2 regions of the Microbacterium sp. NPDC055988 genome follow, and region 1 is predicted to be linked to the other one. Evidence: predicted binding sites of a transcription regulator. Region 1 holds the regulator's gene; the other holds the start of a gene.
The links. Region 1 encodes LexA, which represses DNA repair genes until DNA is damaged. Its sites were predicted from a motif close to TCGAACANNTGTTCGA; they were not measured.
Positions count from the first base shown of each region.

Region 2: recA (recombinase RecA) is a predicted target of LexA. The motif match lies at 5,723-5,738, and genes of this name have one in related genera.

Region 1 is NZ_JBHJXY010000002.1:237,050-245,463, forward strand. Features, by position in the region: gene ftsX (permease-like cell division protein FtsX) at 1-480, shown strand, start outside; gene smpB (SsrA-binding protein SmpB) at 544-1,020, shown strand; gene ACFC14_RS18315 (S9 family peptidase) at 1,031-2,896, opposite strand; gene lexA (transcriptional repressor LexA) at 2,944-3,630, opposite strand; gene ACFC14_RS18325 (LysM peptidoglycan-binding domain-containing protein) at 3,921-4,289, shown strand; gene ACFC14_RS18330 (histidinol-phosphate transaminase) at 4,356-5,441, shown strand; gene hisB (imidazoleglycerol-phosphate dehydratase HisB) at 5,438-6,055, shown strand; gene hisH (imidazole glycerol phosphate synthase subunit HisH) at 6,052-6,687, shown strand; gene priA (bifunctional 1-(5-phosphoribosyl)-5-((5-phosphoribosylamino)methylideneamino)imidazole-4-carboxamide isomerase/phosphoribosylanthranilate isomerase PriA) at 6,791-7,537, shown strand; gene ACFC14_RS18350 (SseB family protein) at 7,521-8,318, shown strand; gene ACFC14_RS18355 (hypothetical protein) at 8,341-8,414, shown strand, end outside.
Region 2 is NZ_JBHJXY010000001.1:2,781,150-2,789,563, forward strand. Features, by position in the region: gene ACFC14_RS13255 (ribonuclease J) at 1-544, shown strand, start outside; gene ACFC14_RS13260 (GNAT family N-acetyltransferase) at 618-1,112, shown strand; gene ACFC14_RS13265 (DNA translocase FtsK) at 1,187-3,907, shown strand; gene pgsA (CDP-diacylglycerol--glycerol-3-phosphate 3-phosphatidyltransferase) at 3,907-4,485, shown strand; gene ACFC14_RS13275 (CinA family protein) at 4,482-4,970, shown strand; gene ACFC14_RS13280 (helix-turn-helix domain-containing protein) at 5,112-5,420, shown strand; gene ACFC14_RS13285 (DUF3046 domain-containing protein) at 5,442-5,666, shown strand; gene recA (recombinase RecA) at 5,936-6,985, shown strand; gene ACFC14_RS13295 (regulatory protein RecX) at 6,985-7,845, shown strand; gene miaB (tRNA (N6-isopentenyl adenosine(37)-C2)-methylthiotransferase MiaB) at 7,895-8,414, shown strand, end outside.

The DNA of each region.
Region 1 (8,414 bases):
GTGCTCACCGAGGCATTCAGCGGCCAGGCCGGGGTGGAGCAGGTCAAGGATCAGCTCCAGTATCTCGAGCCCCTGTTCTCAGCCCTGACCGTCGCCACGTACATCGCCGTCGGCATCGCCGTGCTCATGCTGATCGCGGCGACCCTGTTGATAGGCACGACGATCCGGTTGTCCGCGTATGCGCGGCGCAAGGAGATCGGCATCATGCGGCTCGTCGGTGCCTCGAACCGGTTCATCCAGACACCGTTCGTGCTCGAAGGCGTGTTCGCTGCGTTCCTCGGCTCGGCGCTGGCCAGTGCTGCGGTCGTCGCCGGGATGCACTTCGGAGTGAACGGCTACCTGCGAGGTCGGGTCCCGTTCATCACGACGTGGGTGACGATGCAGGACGCGATGCTCGTGGTCCCGGTGCTGATCGGGATCGGCATCGTGCTGGCCGCACTGTCCGCCGGCTTCGCGATCCGGCGCTGGCTCCGTACCTGATATCCTGAAAGGCTGCTCGGTCGGAACGATCGATCGAGCTCATCACGGCAACAGGAGAGCATCATGCCCAGGGAACGCGGAGAGAAGGTCGTCGCGACCAATCGTCGCGCACGTCACGACTACACGATCGAGAAGTCGTACGAGGCGGGGATGGTGCTCACCGGCACCGAGGTCAAGTCGCTGCGCCAGGGGCGCGCCAACCTCAGCGACGGCTACGCGTTCGTGAAGGGCAACGAGGTCTTCCTCGACTCGGTGCACATCCCGGAGTATTCCCAGGGACACTGGACCAACCACTCCGCGAAGCGCATCCGCAAGCTGCTGCTGCATCGCGAGGAGATCGCCAAGATCGCGCATGCCGTCTCGGCGGGTGGATACACCCTGATCCCGCTGAAGCTCTATTTCTCCGACGGCCGGGCCAAGGTCGAGATCGCCCTCGCCAAGGGAAAGCGCGAGTACGACAAGCGTCAGACCCTGCGCGAGCGCCAGGACACCCGCGAGGCGGATCGTGCCATGCGCCTGCGCAATCGCGTGGGCGAGTAGCGACCGGTCCTCACAGCGTCGGCTCGAACCTGAACACGCGTCCGAGGAAGGTCAGTTCGCGCTCGAGCGCGTCGACGATCGTGTCGGCGCTGCGGAAGCCATGCCCCTCTGCGGGGTAGAGGACATACTCGTGGTCGACACCTCGGGCGGCCAGCGCGTCGCTGATCGCTTCGGACTGCGACGGCGGAACCACCCGGTCTTCCCCGCCCTGCAGCAGCAGCACGGGGACTCCGATGCGATCCGCGTGGGTGAGTGGTGATCGTTCGACGTAGACGTCCTCGTACTCGGGGAGTGGCCCCACGAGGCCATCGATGTATGACGCCTCGAAATCGTGCGTCTCGGCGACCAGCATCCGCAGGTCGGCCACGCCATAGCGGCTGATCCCCGCGGCGAAGACTCCGCCCCGTACCAGCGCGGACAGCACCGTCCAGCCGCCCGCGGATCCTCCGCGGATGGCGATGCGGGACGGATCGGCGAGCCCGGCATCCGCGAGCCCCTGTGCGGCGGCGATCACGTCATCGACGTCCACGACGCCCCATCGGCCGTCCAGACGTTCGCGGTAACGGCGCCCGTAGCCGGTGGACCCGCCGTAGTTGACGTCGAGCACCCCGATGCCGCGACTCGTATAGAACGCGTTGGCTGCCGACGCCGCGCCGGTGACGTGAGCGGTCGGCCCGCCGTGCACCAGCACCACGTACGGAGGGAGTTCATCGGCCGAGACGGTCGCGTCGGGGTTCGCCGGCGGGTATGCGAAGGCGTGCACCACGCCGTGCCGCCCGTCGACGTCGATCGGCAGGGCACGCGGCATCCAATCGGCATCCACGGGCTCGCCTCCACGCACCGCGACGGTCTCGCCGGAGTCCACATCGACGCACCACAGGCCGGCGGTCACCCCGGAGCCGTTGCCGGAGAGCAGCACGCGGGAACCGTCGACGTCGTCGACGCTGACGTGCCCATCGGCCGGAACATCGACCGGGCGCAGGACGCCGTCCGGAGCGATCAGGACGACCTCGTCGCGCCCGTTCGTGCGCACCGCAACGATCCGTCCGTCGGCGAGCGGCCGATACCAGCGGTTGCCGAGCACCCAGAGTCCGTAGCCGGTGTCGGCATCGGGCGGCGTGAGCGCGCGCGGTGCGCCGACCGAGGAGACTCCGTCGAGCTCGACGCGGTACAGGCCCCAGCGGTCGTCCGGATCATCGGCGACCACCAGCTCCGCGTCGCTGAGCCACTCGGGCTGCAACGCCGCTCGGGTGGGGATCTCGTGCACGTCGCCGCCGTCGCTCTTCGCGATGTGCAGGTGTGCGGCCTCCCATGGCATCCGTCCGCGGTTCCAGGTGACCCAGGCGATGCGGGTTCCGTCCGGCGAGAGCGCGGGATGCGCGAAGAAACCGTCACCCTCGACGATCACTCGAATTCCGGACGGGTCCTCCGCGGCGGAGCCGTCGATCGGGATCTCGACGATCGCGCGGGTGTGCGGTGCGGTCGACAGATCTTCGCGCACCGCGAGCAGACGGCCTTGCTGCACGCGGAGGCCGCCGTGCGACGGTCCCGCCGGTGTCAGCGGAACGGGCACGGCCCCGGGGGCCATGCGATGCACGCGCTGATCGCCGGCATCGACGAAGTACAGGGTGCCTGCGGCATCGGCGGTCCATGCTCCGCCTCCGTACTCGTGCACCCGGGAGCGCGCGCTCCAGGGAGCGGGGAGGATCTCGGTTCCGGAAGAGCTTCGCACCGTGACCCGCCCCTTCTCGGCAGGCACGGATTCTCCCCACCAGATCTCGGAGCCGATGAAGCGCGCCCCTTCGATCCGAGGAGAGGACGCCGCGACGGAGGCTGCGGAGAAGGGTGAGGGCCAGGAACCGTACGGGGACGACATGCCTCGAGCCTATGGGCCGACGAGGCGATTCGTCGTGTGGGCTGGCGTCAGACGGCGCGCAGCACCGCCACGACCTTGCCGAGCACCACGGACTCATCGCCGAGGATGGGCTCGAAGGAGGAGTTGCGGGGGAGGAGCCAGGTGTGGCCGTCGCGACGGCGGAGCACCTTGACGGTGGCCTCGCCGTCGAGCATCGCGGCCACGATCTCGCCGTTCTCCGCATTGTTCTGCGAGCGCACGACGACCCAGTCGCCGTCGCAGATCGCGGCATCGATCATCGACTCTCCCGAGACCTTGAGCATGAAGAGGTCTCCCTTGCCCACCAGCTGACGGGGGAGGGGGAAGATCTCCTCCACCTGCTGATCGGCGGTGATCGGTACGCCGGCGGCGATGCGACCGACCAGGGGCACGAGAGCCGCGTCGCCGACCGGGGTCGCCACGTCGGCGGGATTCTCGCCGCTGGCGCCGGGGAGGTCGATCAGGACCTCCATCGCGCGCGTCTTTCCCGGGTCGCGCCGCAGGTAGCCGCTCAGTTCGAGCTGACCGAGCTGGTGGGTCACGCTCGAGAGGGACTTCAAGCCGACGGCGTCGCCGATCTCGCGCATGCTCGGCGGGTAGCCGTGGTGGGCGATCGAGTTCTGGATGACCTCGAGGATCGCCATCTGCTTGGGGCTCAGACTCTTGCGGCGGCGCGTTCGCGGTGCCTCCGACTCGGGGGCCGAGTTCTCGCTCATGGTGCTCCTTAAGTGCGGTGTTCCGACGTCGCTCTTCGAATGTCGGAGGCCCGTGGTGTGGTGTTCTCATCGAAACCGTATCCGAGAAACGGCCCGATCTGGAAGATCTGTTCGAGCGTGTCGGAACAATCGTGCATCCGGTTTCGAAGACAACTTGACAGATGTTCGAACTCGAAGATATCTTCGGTACGTAGCTTCGCATTCACGGCTCCCGGCCGAGACGGGAATGCGAACGCTACGCCAACTTCCCCGGCAGCCTCACCGCTCCGGGACAGGCTAAGGAGCACCACATGAGCAGCATCGGCTTCAGCACCGCAGCAGTCATCCCGGCGTCGCCCCGTCCTTCGACGCGACTCCGACTGACCACGCGTGGCCGTGCCGTGCTGCTGGCGGTCGCCTCCGTGCCGCTCGCGATCGGCATCGCCTTCGCCGCACTCAGCGGGGGGAGCGCGATCGCCTCGGGCGCAGACGCGGCAGCCGTCAGCGTCGAGACCGTGACCGTCATGCCCGGTGACACTCTCTGGTCGATCGCCACCGGGGTCGCCCCCGACGCTGACCCGCGTGACGTCATCGGTGAGATCAGCCGGATGAATCTGCTGCGTGGCGGCGAGCTCCAGATCGGTCAGACGCTCGCCATCCCGGCCCAGTACGCCAACTGATCCCGTCGCGGCGGCGCTGCGGCAACTTTGCGTCATCGACTCCACGCGCCGCTTAACATGGGAAGGGTGACCCTCTCCCTCAACGATCTCCCGCTACGTGATGATCTTCGCGGACTGACGCCCTACGGCGCTCCGCAGGCGCCGCTCCCGATCGCCCTCAACGTGAACGAGAACACGCATCCCATCCCGGATGCGGTCGCGAGCGACATCCTCGACGACATCGCCCTGGCGATCCGTGACGTGAACCGGTATCCGGATCGCGAGTTCACCACATTGCGCGAGGCGTTCGCGGAGTACCTGGGGCACGGGCTCTCCGCGGAGCAGATCTGGGCGGGCAACGGCTCGAACGAGGTGCTCCAGCACATCCTGCAGGCCTTCGGTGGCCCCGGACGCACGGCCTTCGGCTTCGCGCCGACGTACTCGATGTACCCACTCATCGCGCAGGGTACGGGCGCGCGCTGGATCGCCGGGACGAGGCAGCCCGACTACACGATCACGCCGGAGGAAGCTGTCGAGCAGGTGCGCGCCGCCGACCCCGACGTGATCATCCTCTGTTCGCCGAACAATCCGACGGGAACTCCGCTCGGGCTGGACGTCGTCGAAGCCGTGTACGAAGCGGCGCGGGGCATCGTGATCGTCGACGAGGCCTACCAGGAGTTCGCACCGCACGACGCGCCTTCCGCGCTGACTCTGCTCGAGGGGCGCCCGCGCCTGGCGGTCTCCCGCACTATGAGCAAGGCCTTCGCCTTCGCAGGCGCCAGAGTCGGGTATCTGGCGGCAGACCCGACTTTCATCGATGCGCTGCGTCTGGTGCGTCTGCCGTATCACCTGAGCACGCTCACGCAGGCTGCGGCCGTCGCCGCGCTGCGCAATTCCGACGTGATGCTCGGCATGGTCGAGGAGATCGTCGAACAACGCGATCGCATCACCGCGACCCTCGAGGCCCTCGGCTACGCACCCCACGAATCCTGGTCGAACTTCGTCCTCTTCGGCGGCGTCGCCGACCCGCGGGCGGTGTGGCAGCAGCTCTACGATCGCGGTGTGCTCGTGCGTGACGTCGGGATCCCGGGTCACCTCAGGGTCAGCGCGGGCACCGAGGCCGAGACCACCGCGTTCCTCGATGCTCTGGCCTCGATAGGATCGGCATCATGAGCACCCCGTCACCGACCGCGCGCACCGCGAGCCGCGTGCGCAGCACGTCGGAGTCCACCGTCGAACTCGAGCTGAACCTCGACGGCACCGGTGCGAGCCGCATCGACACCTCGGTGCCGTTCTTCGATCACATGCTCACCGCTTTCGCGAAGCACTCGCTCACCGACCTGACCGTGCGCGCGTCCGGTGACACGAACATCGACGCACACCACACCGTGGAGGACGTGTCGATCGTGCTCGGGCAGGCGATCCTCGAAGCGCTGGGGGACAAGTCCGGCATCTCCCGCTACGGCGATGCCCTCGTCCCGCTCGATGAGGCCCTCGCGCAAGCCGTCGTCGACATCTCAGGGCGCCCGTACCTCGTGCACACCGGCGAGCCCGCAGGTTTCGAGCACCACCTGATCGGCGGGCACTTCACCGGCTCGCTGGTGCGGCACTCGTTCGAGGCGATCACCTTCAACGCTGCGCTCACCGTGCACGTGCGCGTGCTCGGCGGTCGCGATCCGCACCACATCGCCGAGGCGGAGTACAAGGCGTTCGCACGCGCATTCCGGCAGGCCAAGGCGCTCGATCCGCTGGTCGACGGCATTCCGTCCACCAAGGGCGCACTGTGAGCACGTCGCCCCGCGTCGCCGTCTTCGACTACGAGTCCGGCAACGTCCACTCGGCGGTCAAGGCGCTGGCCGCGGCCGGCGCGGATGCCGTGCTGACGCGCGATCGCAAGGTCGCACTCGAGGCCGATGGCCTCCTGGTGCCGGGGGTCGGTGCGTTCCAGGCGGTTCGTGACGCGCTGCACGCGCACGGCGGCGACGAGATCATCGACCGCCGTCTGGCGGGCGGGCGACCGGTGCTCGGGATCTGCGTCGGCATGCAGGTGCTCTTCGAGCACGGCGTCGAGCGCGGACGCGACACCGCGGGCCTCGGCGAGTGGCCAGGAGCGGTCACCGAGCTCAACGCACCCGTGCTGCCGCACATGGGCTGGAACACCGTCGAGCCCGGCGCCGACAGTGTTCTGTTCCGCGGCTTGGAGCAGGAGCGGTTCTACTTCGTGCACTCCTATGCTGCGCAGTCCTGGGAGCTCGACGTCATCCCGCCGTTCCCCGAGCCCGTGCTGACGTGGACGACCTACGGCGATCCCTTCCTCGCGGCCGTCGAGAACGGACCGCTCTCGGCGACTCAGTTCCACCCGGAGAAGTCGGGCGAAGCGGGCATCCAGTTGCTGCGTAACTGGGTCGGGAACCTCTGACCCCCACCGTGGACGTCATCCGTTTTGTCACCTGCCGTCCGGCGGACTACCCTCGACTCTCGTGCCCGTTCCGGGCTGCAGACCTTCCCTAGCCAAGGACCCCATGAACGACTTCGCGCAGTCTCCCTCGCTCACGCTCCTTCCCGCGGTCGACGTCGCCGGGGGCAAGGCCGTCCGCCTCACCCAGGGCGAGGCCGGAACCGAGACGAGCTACGGCGACCCGCTTGACGCCGCGGGGGAGTGGGCAGCGCAGGGCGCGAAGTGGATCCACCTCGTCGACCTCGACGCGGCCTTCGGTCGCGGGAGCAACGCGCCGATCCTGCGCAAGGTGATCAAGCAGTTCAAGGGCGTCAACATCGAGCTCTCCGGCGGCATCCGCGACGACGCGACCCTCGAGGCCGCCCTCGAGAGCGGCGCCACCCGCATCAACCTCGGCACGGCCGCTCTGGAGAACCCCGAGTGGGCCGCCGATGTGATCGGTCGCTACGGCGAAGCGATCGCGGTGGGCCTCGACGTGCGCGGGACGACCCTCGCGGCACGCGGCTGGACCAAGGAGGGTGGGGACCTCTGGGAGGTTCTCGACCGTCTGGAGGACGCCGGGTGCAGCCGCTACGTAGTCACCGACGTGACCAAGGACGGCACGCTCCGCGGCCCGAACCTCGAACTCCTGCGCGAAGTGACTTCGCGCACGCCGAAGCCGGTCGTCGCGTCCGGCGGGATCTCCAACCTCGACGACATCGCCGCGCTCCGTGACCTCGTGCCCCTGGGCGTCGAGGGTGCGATCGTCGGCAAGGCCCTGTACGCCGGCGCGTTCACGCTGGCTGAGGCACTGGATGTCGCAGGAGACTGACGCGCACGCCTGCGGGCCCGAGTCGCACGGTCAGGGCGACTCGGCCGGTGTCCCCTGGGAAGGACGCAGCTTCGAGTCGAACCCGCACGCGGCGGACGACGGATCGGCCGACCCGGCGCTGCTCGCCGCTCTGCAGCGTTTTCGTGCGGGAGAGGGCAGCCAGGTCGAAGTCGTCGACGCATTCCGTGCGGCCCGCGTGCTGATCCCGCTCATCGCCGAGAAGGGCGAGGAGGGCGTCGCGCCGAACGGTCTCGCCGTCGACAAGACGCAGGAGCTGTCGATCGTCACGGTCGCGGCTCCCGACGGGCGGCGGGTGCAGCCGGTGTTCTCGTCCGTCGAGGCGATGCAGAAGTGGGACCCCACGGCTCGCCCGATCCCCGTGGAGGCGCTCCGGGCGGCGCTGGCGGCGTCGGCCGAAGACACCGACCTGATAGTGCTCGACCCGACCTCCGACACGGAGTTCGTGATCCGGCGTCCCGCCGTCTGGGCGATCGCTCAGGGGCATGCCTGGGAGCCGAGCTTCCTCTCCACCGAGGTCTACACCGCGCTCCAGGAGAGTGTGGCGCACGAACTGGCCGTGATCGATGTGGCGGTGGCGTCCGGTGACCCCGACGCACGTCTGCGTGGCCCGGAGCTGATCGTGGTCCTGGAACTCGTCGACGGTCTGGAGCGCGAGGTGCTCGATGCCGTTCTTTCGCGCCTGGCTCAGCGCTGGGCGTCGGACGACCGCATCGCCGTCCTGGCGGACTCCCTCACCGTGAAGCTCCGTCGTAGCGTCTGATCCCTTTCGCTACGATCGGGGCATGCTCCGTGGTGTGATGCGTGCCATCGCGATCGTCGTGCTTCTCGGCGGCGCGCTGACGACCGCGACGGGGTG
Region 2 (8,414 bases), on a different contig from region 1:
CGAGCTGATCTACTGCTACAACATCCTGAAGCCGAAGAACGTCCTTCCAGTGCACGGCGAGTATCGGCATCTGATCGCGAACGCCAAGCTCGCGCAGGACACGGGTGTTCCGGAGTCGAACACGATCATCGCCTCGAACGGCACGGTGATCGACCTGAAGGACGGCGTGGCGAGCGTCGTCGGGCAGCTGGATCTCGGGTTCGTCTACGTGGACGGCTCTTCGGTCGGAGCGATCACCGATGCGGACCTGAAGGATCGACGCATCCTCGCCGAAGAGGGCTTCATCTCCGTGATCGTCGTCGTGGATGCCGCGACGGGCCGCATCATCTCCGGGCCCGAGATCCACGCGCGTGGTGTGGCCGAAGACGACTCCGTCTTCGACGACGTCGCGCCGAAGATCGTCGCGGCGCTCAAGGAGGCGGCGGGCAACGGGGTGCGCGACACCCATTCGCTGTCGCAGGTCGTGCGACGCACCATCGGTCGCTGGGTCAACCAGCGTCTCCGCCGTCGGCCGATGATCGTCCCGCTCGTCATCGAGGCGTGACGGCAGGGAAGACCTCTTCCCACTCACGGCTGCCGGACATCCCGGCGTAACACCGTCGTCCTAGGCTCGCGTCATGGACAGGGGCATTGCCCTTCGCAGGGCGGCGCAGACGGATGCGAAGTTCCTCGGCGACATGCTCGTCGAGGCCGCCAACTGGCGCGCCGGGGGAGTGCGTCCGCGCCACGAGGTGCTGACGTCCCCGGAACATCGGCGGTATCTCGCGGGCTGGAAGCGCCTGTCCGACGACGGTCTTGTCGCCACCGGCGGCGACGGCGTCTCGGTCGGTGCCGCCTGGTATCGGGTGTTGCCCCAGGATGCCCCGGGATTCGGCTTCGTCGGTGCCGCTGTCCCCGAGCTGATCATCGGAGTGCACCCGCTCTGGCGCGCTCGGGGGGTCGGACGCTCCCTCCTGCGCGGCATCGTGCAGCTCGCCGGAGCGGAGGGGCACGCACGGATCAGCTTGAGCGTCGAACGGGACAACTTCGCGCGCAACCTGTATCGCGCCGAGGGATTCACGGTCGTGGGGGAGGGTGCGACCCGCGACACGATGGCACGTCGCACCCGATAGCCGGCGTTGCCCGGATCGGTGGAAAGCCGCGTCATTACGCGGAGATGTCGGCTGTTGGACGTAACGTGAGAATCATGGCCAGGAGTACCACGAAGACAGAGCGCGCGTCGACAAGCGCGCCGTCGCGCCCCAAGCGGCAGACGGCTCCCAAGGCCCAGCCCGCTCCCAAGAAGTACATCGACGAGGCGGAGAAGCCTCCGGTCGCCGTTCGTGCCTGGCTCGGACTGGCGCACGGTGTCGGCGGCCTCTTCCGCGCCTTCGGACCGGAGGCTCTCGAGAAGGATGACCGTCGAGACGGCTTCCCGTTCCTCCTGGTGCTGCTCGCTGCCCTGGGGGCCGTGAACGAGTGGGTCTTCATCGGCAACGAGGTGGCCGAGAACATCAGCGCCTACTCGGTGGGGCTGCTCGTCGGCAGAGTGGCGTTCATCATGCCCCTGCTCCTGCTCGTGCTGGCAGGATGGCTGTTCCGTCACCCGGCCTCCGTTCACGACAACGGACGCATCGGCTTCGGTTTCGGCCTGTTCGTGATCTCGCTCGCGGGTTTCTGCCATGTCGCCGGTGGACAGCCGCAACCCCAGCCGGACATCACCGCATTGAGTGCGGGGGGCGGCCTATTCGGGTGGCTCGTGGGTCAGCCGCTGACGTACCTGACCGTCATCCCCGCCTATATCGTGCTTGCTCTGCTGACCGCACTCAGCATCCTCATCCTCACCAAGACCCCGCCGAACCGCATCGGTCGGCGCCTCGGCGACCTCTACGCGTGGATGTTCGACGCCGAGCGTCCGGAGAAGCCTGCGAAGGACGTCGCTGCGATCGACGACGCCGACAAGGTCGACGACCCTGACGTGCTGCCGTGGTGGCGGCGCAACAAGACCGGGCGGGAAGAAGACCCCGACGAGGGCACTCTCGGCTCCGATGACATCACGGCTCTCCTCACGACCTCCGACCCGACTCCGGCCTACGACCAGGCGGTTGTCGTCGAGAATCCCTACGACGCCGCCACCGAGGTGCTGTCCGATGTCCGGTCGGTCGCCGATTCGCTGGCCGAGCAACAGACCACGGCTCTGCTCGATGATTCCTCCGACACCGGAGAGGTGCCGGAGCTTCCCGGCCTCGACGGTTTCGGCACGGAGGGCCCGGGCGACCGTGGGCCGCAGGCCCCCGTCACGCCCTACATCCTTCCCTCTCCGGGCCTCCTGGTCGAAGGACCGCCGCCGGTCATGCGCTCCGAGGCCACCGACAAGGTGATCGAGCAGATCACGAGCGTGCTGTCCCAGTTCAAGGTCGACGCGAAGGTCACCGGCTTCTCGCGCGGGCCGACGGTCACGCAGTACGAGGTCGAGGTCGGTCACGGTGTCAAGGTCGAGAAGATCCTCCAGCTGAGCAACAACTTCGCCTACGCCGTGGCGTCGAACGACGTCCGCATCCTCTCGCCGATCCCGGGCAAGAGCGCGATCGGCATCGAGATCCCCAACGCCGACAAGGAGATGGTCGCGCTCGGCGATGTGCTGCGCTCGCCCGCCGCCCAGAAGAGCACGCACCCGATGACGATCGGTGTCGGCAAGGATGTCGGCGGCAACATCGTCATCGCCAACCTCGCCAAGATGCCGCACCTCCTGGTCGCCGGTTCAACGGGCTCCGGTAAGTCGAGCTTCGTGAACTCCATGATCACGAGCCTGCTGATGCGGGCGCGCCCCGCTGACGTGCGTATGGTCCTGATCGACCCGAAGCGCGTGGAGCTCACCAGCTACGCCGGCGTCCCTCACCTCATCACGCCCATCATCACGAACCCGAAGAAGGCAGCCGAGGCGCTGCAGTGGGTCGTGAAGGAGATGGACATGCGGTACGACGACCTCGCGTCGTTCGGCTTCCGCCACATCGACGACTTCAACCGGGCCGTGCGTGCGGGCGAGGTCGAGGTGCCGGTCGGCAGCGAGCGGGTGCTCAAGCCGTACCCTTATCTGCTGGTCGTGGTCGATGAGCTGGCCGACCTCATGATGGTCGCCCCGCGCGACGTCGAGGATTCGATCGTCCGCATCACCCAGCTTGCTCGAGCTTCCGGCATCCACCTGGTCCTCGCGACGCAGCGCCCCAGCGTCGACGTGGTCACCGGTCTCATCAAGGCCAACGTCCCGTCGCGACTCGCGTTCGCCGTCACCAGCGTCACAGACAGCCGCGTCATCCTCGACAGCCCCGGTGCCGACAAGCTGATCGGGCAGGGAGACGCGCTGTTCTCACCGATGGGGTCCTCGAAGCCGTTCCGTCTGCAGGGGGCCTGGGTCGACGAGAAGGAGATCGACGCGGTCGTCAAGCACGTCACCCGTCAGGCTCGTCCGGATTACCGTCCCGACGTTCAGGAGGCGATGGAGCCGACGAAGAAGAAGGAAGTCGACGAAGACATCGGTGACGACCTGGAGCTGCTGCTCGCGGCTGCCGAGCTCATCGTCTCCTCGCAGTTCGGATCGACGTCGATGCTCCAGCGAAAGCTGCGTGTCGGCTTCGCCAAGGCGGGTCGCCTCATGGACCTTCTGGAATCGCGCGAGATCGTCGGACCCTCCGAGGGGTCCAAGGCTCGCGATGTGCTGGCCACGGCTGAGCAGCTCCCGCAGGTGATGGCGAAGCTGCGCGGAGAAGATGCCCCGGCGGCGTCCCCGGCTTCGGCTGCTCCGGTGGCCCCTCCGGTGCCGCCAATGCCTCAGACGCACGATCCGATCGCTGCCCAGTACGAAGGTCTCCCCGAGGTGGAGGCCGAGGGCGGCGATGAAGACGCCTGGGGTCTGACGGGGCGCGACTGATGGCGATTCCTCGGCAGCTGCCCAACGCCATCACAGTCGCGCGCATCCCGCTGGCGGTCATCTTCTTCGTGCTGCTGCTGCTGGGCGGTACGTACGGTCTCCCCGACCCCGGCCTGCGCTGGGCGGCCGCCATCATCTTCATCGTCGGGATCTCCACCGACTGGGTCGACGGTTACCTCGCACGCAAGTACGACATCGTCAGTGACTTCGGCAAACTCTGGGACCCGATCGCCGACAAGATGCTCACCGGAGCGGGCTTCATCGGGCTCGCCATCCTCGGCGAGGTCAGCTGGTGGATCGTCGCGATCATCCTCGTCCGTGAGTGGGGGATCACCATCCACCGTTTGATGGTCGCCAGCGAACATGTCGTCGCGGCAGCCTGGATGGGCAAGATCAAGACGGCCTTCCAGGGCGTCGCGCTCGGCTGGGCGCTGCTGCCGCTGCACGTCCTCATCGGCCTCGAGGCCTGGACGATCATCACGTTCATCCTGATGCTCATCGTGCTTGTCCTCACGGTGGCCAGCGGTGTCGACTACATCGTTGCCCAGGTGCGCGGATCGCGCCAGAAGCGGGCATGAGCGACGCGGGCACCGCCGCACTGCTGTCGGCGCTGACTCGCCGCGGCTGGACTCTGGGCGTCGCGGAGTCACTCACGGGCGGTGCGCTGTGCGCCGAGGTCGTATCCGTTCCGGGAGCCTCGAAGGTCCTGCTCGGCGGCGTCGTGGCCTATGCGACCCCGGTCAAGGCGACCGTCCTCGGCGTGGACCCCGAGCTCCTCGCCGCACAGGGACCGGTCCATCCGCAGGTCGCCCTGCAGATGGCCGACGGCGTGCGCAGGGTCGTGAGCGTGGATGGCGTGCCGGCTGACGTCGGGCTGTCGACGACCGGTATCGCCGGCCCGGATTCCCCCGACGGCCAGCCTGTGGGAACTGTTCACATCGGGATCGTGACGCCGGACGGCTCTTCGGTGAAGGCGCTGCACCTGAGCGGTAGCCGTGATGCGATCTGTAGGCAGACGGTGACGGCGGCTCTGACGACGCTGCTCGAGACGGTCTCGGAATAGTGACGGCCCGACGTCGGTTATTACCGATGTGCTCACATTCAAACCACAGAGTGCAGGGGTAGATTTCGTGCAGGCCAGGAGTACTAGACTGGCTGTCTCATCGGGGGAGACCTCGAACGATCACACGGGGAGGAGGTTCCGATGATTCTTGTACGACAGGAAATCGGCGATGTGCTGAGGGACTTCCGCCTGCAGAAGGGGCGTACGCTCCGGCAGGTCGCAAGCAAGGCGTCGGTGGCGCTCGGCTACCTCAGTGAGGTCGAGCGGGGCCAGAAGGAGGCGTCGAGCGAGATTCTCGCGTCCGTCGCCGATGCCCTCGACGTTCCCATCTCGACGATCATGCGCGAGGTCGGAGATCGCATCTCGGTGCTCGAAGGTATCCAGGTGTTCCCGGACGTCGTTCCCGACGACCTTGTCGCATCGATCGAGCCCCAGCTCTCGCTGCACTGAGCCGCAGCGTGCGTATGAGCAATGCGTCGTAGCGAGTTCCTTCGCGCCGTCGAAACCGAGTTCCAGGCCCGAGCTTCCTCGTTGGTGAACGATCTCGGGTTGTCGGCCTTGCATGGCCGCACGGCGCTCGAAGCTCTGGAAGACGGTACACCGCCGCGGGAGATCTGGCTGGCGCTCTGCGCCGAGATGGACATTCCCGAGAGCCGTCGACACGGCGTCGGACGGCAGGAGCCGCGCGGGCGCTGAGCCCCGGAGGAATGTCCGCAGGTTACGGGACATGGCGCGCGATCTTCGGCGTGTCGTCGAAGATGTGTTCGAAACGGGCGTAGTCTTCTGCACAAGTGGTTCAGAGCTTCTGCTCTACACCGAATGCGGGTTCGCCGAGACGATGTCGGTGGCCTCTCGTACGGTGGAGAACAAGCCGAAGAGCCATACGCCTTGTCGGAGAGTTCTTCCCAGCCGGGACGAGCCGCGACAGCCTACAGGCGGCACCACGCGCGCAGAAGGAGCACATCATGCCATCACCCGCCGACCGCGAGAAGTCTCTCGAGACCGCCCTCGCTCAGATCGACCGCCAGTTCGGAAAGGGTTCGGTCATGCGGCTGGGCAGCGATGAGCGCGCCCCCGTGGCCGTCATCCCCACCGGCTCCATCGCCCTCGACGTCGCTCTCGGCGTCGGAGGTCTCCCGCGTGGCCGTATCGTCGAGATCTACGGGCCTGAGTCCTCGGGTAAGACGACCCTCACGCTGCACGCGATCGCCAACGCCCAGCGCGCCGGCGGCATCGCGGCTTTCATCGACGCGGAACACGCGCTCGACCCCGACTACGCGGCGAAGCTCGGTGTCGACATCGATGCACTTCTGGTGTCTCAGCCCGACACCGGTGAGCAGGCGCTGGAGATCGCCGACATGCTCGTGCGCTCCGGCGCCATCGACCTCATCGTCATCGACTCCGTCGCAGCGCTCGTGCCTCGCGCCGAGATCGAGGGAGAGATGGGTGACTCGCATGTGGGTCTGCAGGCGCGACTCATGTCGCAGGCGCTGCGCAAGCTGACCGGTGGTCTCAACCAGACCAACACCACCATGATCTTCATCAACCAGCTCCGTGAGAAGATCGGCGTCTTCTTCGGCTCGCCTGAGACGACAGCCGGTGGTAAGGCGCTGAAGTTCTACGCGTCGGTCCGCATGGACATCCGTCGTATCGAGACGCTGAAGGACGGCACCGACGCGGTCGGAAACCGTACCAGGGTCAAGGTCGTGAAGAACAAGATGGCCCCGCCCTTCAAGCAGGCGGAGTTCGACATCCTCTACGGCGTCGGCATCTCACGCGAGGGCAGCCTGATCGACTTCGGCGTCGAACACGCCATCGTGAAGAAGTCGGGTTCGTGGTACACCTACGACGGCGACCAGCTGGGTCAGGGCAAGGAGAACGCACGAACGTTCCTGCTCAACAACCCCGACATCGCGCTCGCGATCGAGACGCAGATCAAGCAGAAGCTCGGCATCGGCGGACCGGCGGCCGTGCCTGCTGCGGCAGACGAGCTCGCTGAGCGTCGTCCGGCCTGATGAATGATGCTCGTGGGGGCGACCCTGACCGGATCGCCCCCATCATTCCCCTTTTCGGGCGCGCCACCAAGAATGTCGACCCGGTTTCGATCAGCCCGGTCGCTGGTGACGACAACTCTGGTGGTGTTCCCGAGCGCGCGGCTGATGCAGAGCTGTGGCGGTCGACGTGGCATTCGCCTGAGGGCGCCACTCCCGTGGCGAGCCGAGCTGAATCAGGTAGTCCAAGCGATCGTCATCCCGCGCGAGGGGCATCAGCCAGATCGGGTTCGTTGACAGCGAGTTCCTCGCCCCGACTTCATGCGCTTGGGACTCCAACCGCGCCTCAGGACGATATCGAGGACTCGGTCGATTCCGACGAGATTCGAACCGCAGCCGAGGAATCCCTCGTGCGAAAGCTGCGGACCCGGTCGCTCTCCGTCTCCGAAGCGCGCCAGGCCCTCCGTGGGCACGGTCTCGAGAACGGCGTGATCGATGAAGTGATCGAGGATTTCCGTCGTCGTGCCTACCTCGACGATGCTGCACTCGCCAGCGTTCTGGTGACTTCCGGTGTCGAACGAAAGGGGCAGGGGAGAGTCGCCCTCGCGCGCGCGCTCGCTCAACGAGGTATTCCACGGGACGTGATCGACGGTGCACTCGACGAGCTACCGGACGACGACGATGAGCGCGCCCTGGAGTTCGCGCGCACCAAGGCGCGTTCTTTGAGCCGTCTCGACAATGACACCGCTCTCCGGCGACTGGTGGGGCAGCTCTCACGACGCGGGTACAACGGGTCCGTGGCGATGAAGGCGGCCAAGCAGGCGCTGCGGGAGACAGGCTCGAATGCGTCGAGCTCTGGCGTCCGGTTCGTCGATTCGGAGTGACTAGGTCACGCAGCAACCGCACCAGCACGGCTCGTAGAATAGGTCGATCATGACTATTCCGCGCAGTGAACCGACGATCATCAGCGCCTCGTCGGCAGCCGTCGACGAAGACGGACGCCAGCGATCGTATGAGGTGCGCACTTTCGGGTGCCAGATGAACGTGCATGACTCCGAACGGCTCTCCGGGTCGCTGGAAAGCGCAGGCTATGTCCGCGCGCTCGACGGTGCCGAGGCCGACGTGGTGATCATCAACACATGCGCAGTCCGTGACAATGCCGCAGGAAAGCTCTACGGCACGCTCGGACATCTCGCCTCTGTGAAGCGCCGCAAGGAGGGAATGCAGATCGCGGTCGGCGGCTGCCTTGCCCAGATGGACAAGCAAGCGGTCCTCGACAAGGCGCCCTGGGTTGACGTCGTGTTCGGCACGCACAACATGGGGTCGCTGCCCGGGCTGCTGGAGCGCGCGCGTCACAACGGAGATGCAGAGCTGGAGATCCTCGAGTCGCTCGAGGTCTTCCCGTCGACGCTTCCGACGAAGCGCGATTCGGCGCATAGCGGATGGGTGTCGA